Regions from separate parts of the Pseudoxanthomonas sp. SGNA-20 genome, predicted to be linked through region 1. Evidence: riboswitches for the same ligand, from Rfam matches in the RefSeq annotation. Region 1 holds a riboswitch; the other holds the start of a gene.
The links. Region 1 has a riboswitch for cobalamin ahead of EIM48_RS04735 (ribonucleoside-diphosphate reductase subunit alpha). Riboswitches for the same ligand answer to the same signal wherever they lie in the genome.
Positions count from the first base shown of each region.

Region 1 (3,404 bases):
AGTCCTTCTTTTCCTCGTAGTAGAACGCCGAGTAGACCGGGTCGATCGAGGCGCTGGAGCCGGCGATCTGCGCGGTGGACATGTTCGGCGCCACCGCCAGCAGCCAGCCGTTGCGCAGGCCGTTGACCGCCACCTGAGCGGCTAGGTCCAGCCACTCGGGCGAGTTGTAGCCGCGTTCGCGGAAGTAGGCGCCGGTGTGCCAGTCGCTGCCAGGGAAGGCCGGGTAGGTGCCCTTTTCCTTCGCCAGCTCCATGCTGGCCTGGATCGCCAGGCGGTTGATCCGCTCGTACAGCGCGTCGCTGTAGTCCTCGGCCTCCTTCGAATCCCAGTGGATGCCCTTGAGTGCAAGCAGGTGGTGCCAGCCGAAGGTGCCCAGGCCGATCGCGCGGTACTTGCGGTTGGTGATGGTCGCCTGCGGCACCGGCAGCTGGTTGAGGTCGATGACGTTGTCGAGCATGCGCACCTGGATCGGTACCAGGCGCTCGAGCACGTCGCTGATCAGGTCGCTCTGGCCCTCGGCCTGGACCACCGCGCGGCCCAGGTTGATCGAGGACAAGTTGCAGACCACGAAGTCGCCAGCCTGCCTGGTGGTCACGATCTGGTTGCCGGAGATGACCTCCTGGATCATCCGGGTCGGACTCTGGTTCTGGAGGATCTCGGTGCACAGGTTGGACGAGTACACCATGCCGCAGTGCTTGTTTGGGTTCTTCCGGTTGACCTCGTCGCGGTAGAACATGAACGGGTTGCCGGTCTCCAGCTGCGAGACCATGATCCGCTTGAACAGGTCGATCGCCTTGACCGTCCTGCGGCCGATGCGCTCGTCCTCGACCAGCTCCTGGTACTTGCTGCGGAAGCTGCCCTCGCCGCGCTTTTCGTCGTAGAAGTCCTGCAGGTACCAGCCCTTGGCCTGCTTCACCTCGTGCGGGTCGAACAGGTACCAGTCGCCGCGCCGCTCCACCGCCTCCATGAACAGGTCCGGGATGCACACCGCGGTGAATACGTCGTGCGCGCGCAGGCGCTGGTCGCCGTTGTTGAGGCGCAGGTCGAGGAACGCCTCGATGTCGCGGTGCCAGATGTCCAGGTACACCGCCACCGCGCCCTTGCGCTGGCCCAGCTGGTCCACCGAGACGGCGGTGTTGTTGAGCTGCTTGATCCACGGCACCACGCCGCCGGAGGAGTTGGGCACGCCGCGGATCGGCGCGCCGGCGGCGCGCACGTAGCCCAGGTATGCGCCCACGCCGCCGCCGCCCTTGGACACGCGGGCGATGTCGGTGTTGGAGTCGTAGATGCCCTGCAGGCTGTCGTCGACGGTGTCGATGAAGCAGCTGGACAGCTGCCCGCCGACCTTGCCCGCGTTCTGCAGGGTCGGGGTGGCCACGGTCATGTACAGGTTGGACAGCGCCCAGTACGCCTCGCCCACCAGCTGCATGCGTCGCTCACGGGGCTTTTCGTCCTGCATCAGGTACAGCGCGATGGTCAGCCAGCGCTCCTGCGGCAGCTCGTAGACGTTGCGCGCCGCGTCGGTGGCCAGGTAGCGGGTCGCCAGCAGGTACAGGCCGTTGTAGGTGAACAGCTTGTCCCGCTCCGGGTCGACCAGGCGGCCGGCCTCCTCCAGCTCCTCCTTGGAATAGGCGCGCAGGATGTCGTTGGAATAGATGCCGCGGTCGGCCAGGCTCTCCTGCAGGCCGACATAGGAACCGTACTTCTGTGCCACGTCGTAGAAGCGGTTGCGGCTGGCGCGCTTGTACAGGCGGCGCAGGTACAGGCGCGCGGCGAAGTACTCCCATTCCGGCGCGGCCAGGTCCACGCGCGCCTCCGCCTCGCGGATCAGGTGGTCGACCAGGTCGTCGGCCGACAGCGCTTGCTTGCGCGCGACGAAGCCCAGTACCGCGCGCTTGTAGCCGTCGATCTCAAGCTGCGGGAACTCGGCGTGGATGGCATCGATGCTGCGCTCCAGGCGCGCCGGGTCGAATGGCAGGCGGCGGTTGCCGGCCTCCTTGGTGATCCAGGTGGTGGCTGCCGGCGGCGGGGCCGGTGCGGCCGCGCGCACGGCGGCCGGGGTGGGAACCGGGGCGTCGGCAAGCGCGTCGCCGGTGGCGGCCATGGCCGCGGTGGCCGGGGCCGCGTCGGCGACCAGTGAGGGGGTGTCCTGGGATGTCATGCGCATCCTCCGTGGCGTGATGCACCCCGCGTCCCTCCCTCGGGGAACGCGGATCCGGTGCGGATGCGGAGGATGCGAAGGCAGCGTCGCAACGGCCGCGACGCAGCGCGGCTGCGGCGGACCCTGCTTCGCCAGTCTTCCCCCCTCCGGGGATTCCGTGACCGGCACCGCGCGGTGTGCTTGGCGCGGCTGTCGGCAGGTCTTCGGACTTCCGGACGTGGAGGTTTCCCTCCGCCTACTTCCGCCGCTTCCCAGGCCCTGGCCCAGTGCGTTGGTGCGGGTTCGTTTCCGGTTACCGCTGCGGGGCAGTGCCGGATTCGCCTTGCGGCCCACCGGACTTCCCTTTTAAACCCGCGCCGCGGCGCGGGTACCGACGCGACACAAGATAGTGGGGTACCAGGATCATGGCAACCCCATATCTCGGAACAGGTACCCTGTTGGCGGACTCGTCCGGGCCGCCGCCTGCGCCAGCCCCGCGCATTTGCGACACTGCCGGCATGCGCATGCCTGCCCCCGACCCCAGGTCCGTGGCCAGCACCCTGGTGCTGGGCAGCCTCGCCCACTTCCTGCTGGCCGCGGTGGCGGTGCAGGCGCTGCGCCCGGAATACGACCCCTGGCTGGCGCCGCTGAGCCTGTACCTGTCCGGTGCCTGGAGCGCGTGGCTGCGCGCGGCGTACTACGGCCTGGCCCTGGGCATCGTGCTGCTGGCGCTGGAACTGCGGCGCACGCTGGAGCCGTGGGCGCGCTACGCGCTGGTGCCCGTGCTGCTGTGCGGCGGCGCGCTGGCGCTGGCGGCCACCGCCGCCTGGCCGGGACCGGCACCCGGGTACCCGGTGGACGACCTGGAGGCGCTGGTCCACCGCATCGCGGCGATGGCCGCGTTCCTGCTGGTCGGCAGCGGCATGCTGCTGCAGTCCGCTGCGCTGCACCGCGATCCGCACTGGCGCGGACGGGCCCTGGCGGCGCTGCTGCTGGCGCTGCTGGCCTTCGCCGGGCTGTGGCTGCACGCGTTGTGGCGCGAGCTGCCGCGCGGGGCCTCGCAGAAAGCGGTGGTCGCGCTGTACCTGTCCTGGCTGTGGCTGTGCGCCTGGCGCCTGCGCACGGCGCCGCGCTGAGGCTCAGGCGCGGTGCGGGGTGGCCAGGTACTCGGCGCTCTGCATCTCGATCAGGCGCGAAGCGGTGCGCTCGAACGCGCCGCCCAGGCGCTGGCCTTCGTACAGTTGCGGCGGGGCCGCGTCGGCGG
Region 1 is NZ_RRYK01000001.1:1,061,826-1,065,229, forward strand. Features, by position in the region: gene EIM48_RS04735 (ribonucleoside-diphosphate reductase subunit alpha) at 1-2,161, opposite strand, end outside; cobalamin riboswitch at 2,338-2,551, opposite strand; gene EIM48_RS04740 (DUF998 domain-containing protein) at 2,665-3,276, shown strand; gene zapE (cell division protein ZapE) at 3,280-3,404, opposite strand, start outside.

Region 2 (3,404 bases), on a different contig from region 1:
AACGCGAACGGGTTGAGGTCGGCGTAGGCCGGGCGCGGCGCGCTGGCCGCCTGCAGCGCCAGCGCATCCTCGTTGCGCCAGGCGCCATCCACCAGCGCGCAACCGCTGGCCACCGGCTTCATCCCCACCGCGCGCCGCCCGGTCCGGCGCAGCGCATGCAGCAGGCTGCAGCTGGCGACGGTCTTGCCGGCGCCGGTATCGGTGCCGGTGACGTAGAGGCGGTCGAGGCTGCGCAGGTCCATGTCCAACTCCAGGCGGCCGCACGATGCGGCCGGCGGATCATACGCGCCACGCAGCATCCCGCGATCCGGGCGATGCCCGGCCAGCGCTGCGGGTAACATGCGCGCATGTCCTTCTCCGCCATCCCGCTTACCGGCAGCAAGCCGGAACAGTACGAACAGCTCCTGGCCCAGGTGCGCGGCCTGCTGCACGGCGAGCGCGACCGCGTCGCCAACGCCGCCAACCTGTCCTCGCTGGTCTACCACGCCCTGCCCGCGCTCAACTGGGTCGGCTTCTACTTCTACGACGGCAAGGAACTTGTCGTGGGCCCGTTCCAGGGCCTGCCGGCCTGCGTGCGCATCCCGCTGGACAAGGGCGTGTGCGGCGCGGCCGCGCGTACCCGCCAGACCCAGCGCGTGGCCGACGTGCACGCCTTCCCCGGGCATATCGCCTGCGATTCGGCCTCGCGCTCGGAGCTGGTGGTGCCGCTGGTGGGCGGCGACACCCTGCTCGGCGTGTTCGACCTGGACAGCCCGGAGCCCGACCGCTTCGACGCCGAGGACCAGGCCGGCCTGGAAGCCATCGCCGCCGCGTTCGTGCAGTCGCTACGCTGACCGCACGGTCCGCGGGCATGGCTGCACGGCCTGCCCGCCATCCCGCTCCATTGCCCGCCCCCGCCGATAGGCATAGACTGCGCCCACTTTCGGGTGACCGCGGCATGGGCCGCGGTTGAAACGGGAAGCCGGTGACTCCGTCGCGGCCGCAGGGCCGCGCGGACATTCCGGCGCTGCCCCCGCAACGGTAAGCAGGACAAGTCCGGGCAACACCGCCACTGTGCCCCGCGCATGGGAAGGCGCCCGGATGGAGCAGGCCATGCGCCTGTTCGCCCGCGAGCCCGGAGACCGGCCCGGAAGACGACTGATTGCGATGCGGAGGGCATTGCGGGCGGCAGCCGCGTGCGGTCGCACGCGCCTGGCGTTTGCCTCTCTCCCTCGCAGCCCCACGCCACCGGTCGCGCGGGCGTGCGCGACAGCAGGAGAGATGCATGAAGCCGTTCCCGTTCCGTCCCCTATGCCTTGCCGTGGCCGCGGCCCTGGCGCCGGCCAGCGCCTGCGCGCTGGAGGCCGCCACCGACCTGGACGAGGTCGTGGTCACCGCCACCCGCACCGTCCAGTCCGTGCACGAGAGCCTGGTTCCGGTGCAGGTGATCGACCGCGCCACCATCGAGCGCAGCCAGGCCGGCTCGCTGCAGGACCTGCTGCGCGGCCGCGCCGGCGTCAACCTGTCCAACCAGGGCGGGCACGGCAAGGTCAGCGCGCTGATGCTGCGCGGCACCGAGTCCGACCACGTGCTGATGCTGGTGGACGGCATGCGCATCGGCGCGGCCAGCAACGGCATGCCGGCGCTGCAGGACATCCCGCTGGACCAGGTGGAGCGGATCGAGATCGTGCGCGGACCGCGCTCGAGCCTGTACGGCCCGGAGGCGATCGGCGGCGTGATCCAGGTGTTCACCCGCGGCGCCGGCAAGGGCCTGCGCCAGGACCTGCGCCTGGGGGTGGGCAGCCACGCCCTGCGCGAGGCCAATGCCGGCCTGTCCTGGCGCGGCGAGCGCGGCTGGGTCTCCGCCCGCGCCGGCCACCGCGAGGAAGACGGCTTCGACGCCTGCCGCGGCACCGCCGCCGGCTGGGGCGCCGGCTGCTATGTCGACGAGCCGGACCGCGACGGCCACCGCAACAACTCGCTCAACCTGCGCGCCGGGACCAAGCTTGGCGAGGACGTGGAGCTGCAGGCGCACCTGCTGGATTCGGACAGCCGCAACGAGTACGACGGCGGCCCGTACAGCGGCAACGAGGCCGACAACCTGCAGCAGGTGGCCGGCGCGCGCCTGGACTGGCGCCTGGGCGAGCGCGTCTCGCTGCAGGCCCAGGCCGGCCGCACCCGCGACGACGCCGAGGGCTATTACCGCCAGGACGGCGCGCGCCGCCTGGTCAACAGCTACCGTACCCGCCGCGACCTGGCCTCGCTGCAGCTGGACGCCGGCTTCGGCGCGGGGCAGCTGTTCAGCGCCGGACTGGACTGGCAGGACGACCGCGTTTCCAGCAGCGCCGGCTTCGAGCGCGGCCGCCGCGACAACCTCGGCGCCTTCGTCGAGTACCAGGGCCGCTTCGGCGCGCATTCGCTGCAGGCCAGCGCGCGCAACGACGACAACGCCCAGTTCGGCAACCACGCCACCGGCAGCCTCGGCTACGGCCTGGCCCTGGGTGAAACCTGGCGGCTGAGCGCCAGCGCCGGGACCGGTTTCAAGGCACCGACCTTCAACGACCTGTACTACCCCGGCTTCAGCAATCCGCTGCTGGAACCGGAGGAGTCGCGCAGCGTGAACCTTGGCGTGCACGGCCAGGGCGAAGGCTGGAGCCTGGGCGTGGACGTGTTCCAGACCCGGATCGACGAACTGATCGGCTATGACACCGGCTTCAACCTGGTGAACATCGACCGCGCCCGCATCCGCGGCGCCGAGCTGACCGCGGCCACCGCGCTGGCCGGCTTCGACCTGGCGCTGGAACTGAGCTGGCTGGATCCGCGCAACGACAGCGACGGCCTCAACGACGGCAACTGGCTGCCGCGGCGCGCGCGCCGCAGCGGTCGGATCGACCTGGACCGCCGCTTCGGCGCGTTCGCCGCCGGCCTGACCGTCAGCGGCGCCGGCCGGCGCTACGACGACGTGGCCAATACCACCCGCCTGGGGGGCTACGGCCTGCTCGACCTGCGCCTGGAATGGACCCTGTCCCCGGCCTGGACCGTGCAGGCCAAGGCCAGCAACGTGTTCGACCGCCAGTACGAGACCGTGGCCTGGTACAACCAGCCCGGCCGCGAGTACGCGCTGGCGCTGCAGTACCGCACGCCCTGAGCGCGCGCCGGCGGTGCGGGCGGCGCCGTCCGTCCGCGCCGCGCCCCGCGGATCAGGGCGCCGCGGCCGCCGCCGGCTTGTCCCTGGCCTCGGCCATGAACGCGCGCACCTCGCGCTGCAGGGTCGTCAGCGGCACCGCGCCCAGGCCGAGGATGCGGTCGTGGAAGGCCTTCTGGTCGAAGCGCGCGCCCAGCTCGCGTTCGGCCTCGCGGCGCAGGTCGAGGATGGTGCGGTAGCCGACGTAGTAGGACAGCGCCTGCCCCGGCCACGAGATGTA
Region 2 is NZ_RRYK01000003.1:72,549-75,952, reverse strand. Features, by position in the region: gene bioD (dethiobiotin synthase) at 1-242, opposite strand, end outside; gene EIM48_RS07335 (GAF domain-containing protein) at 348-833, shown strand; cobalamin riboswitch at 908-1,145, shown strand; gene btuB (TonB-dependent vitamin B12 receptor) at 1,265-3,127, shown strand; gene EIM48_RS07325 (DUF885 domain-containing protein) at 3,180-3,404, opposite strand, start outside.
Region 2: linked by a shared signal. The riboswitch ahead of btuB (TonB-dependent vitamin B12 receptor) and the one ahead of EIM48_RS04735 (ribonucleoside-diphosphate reductase subunit alpha) in region 1 are both predicted to bind cobalamin.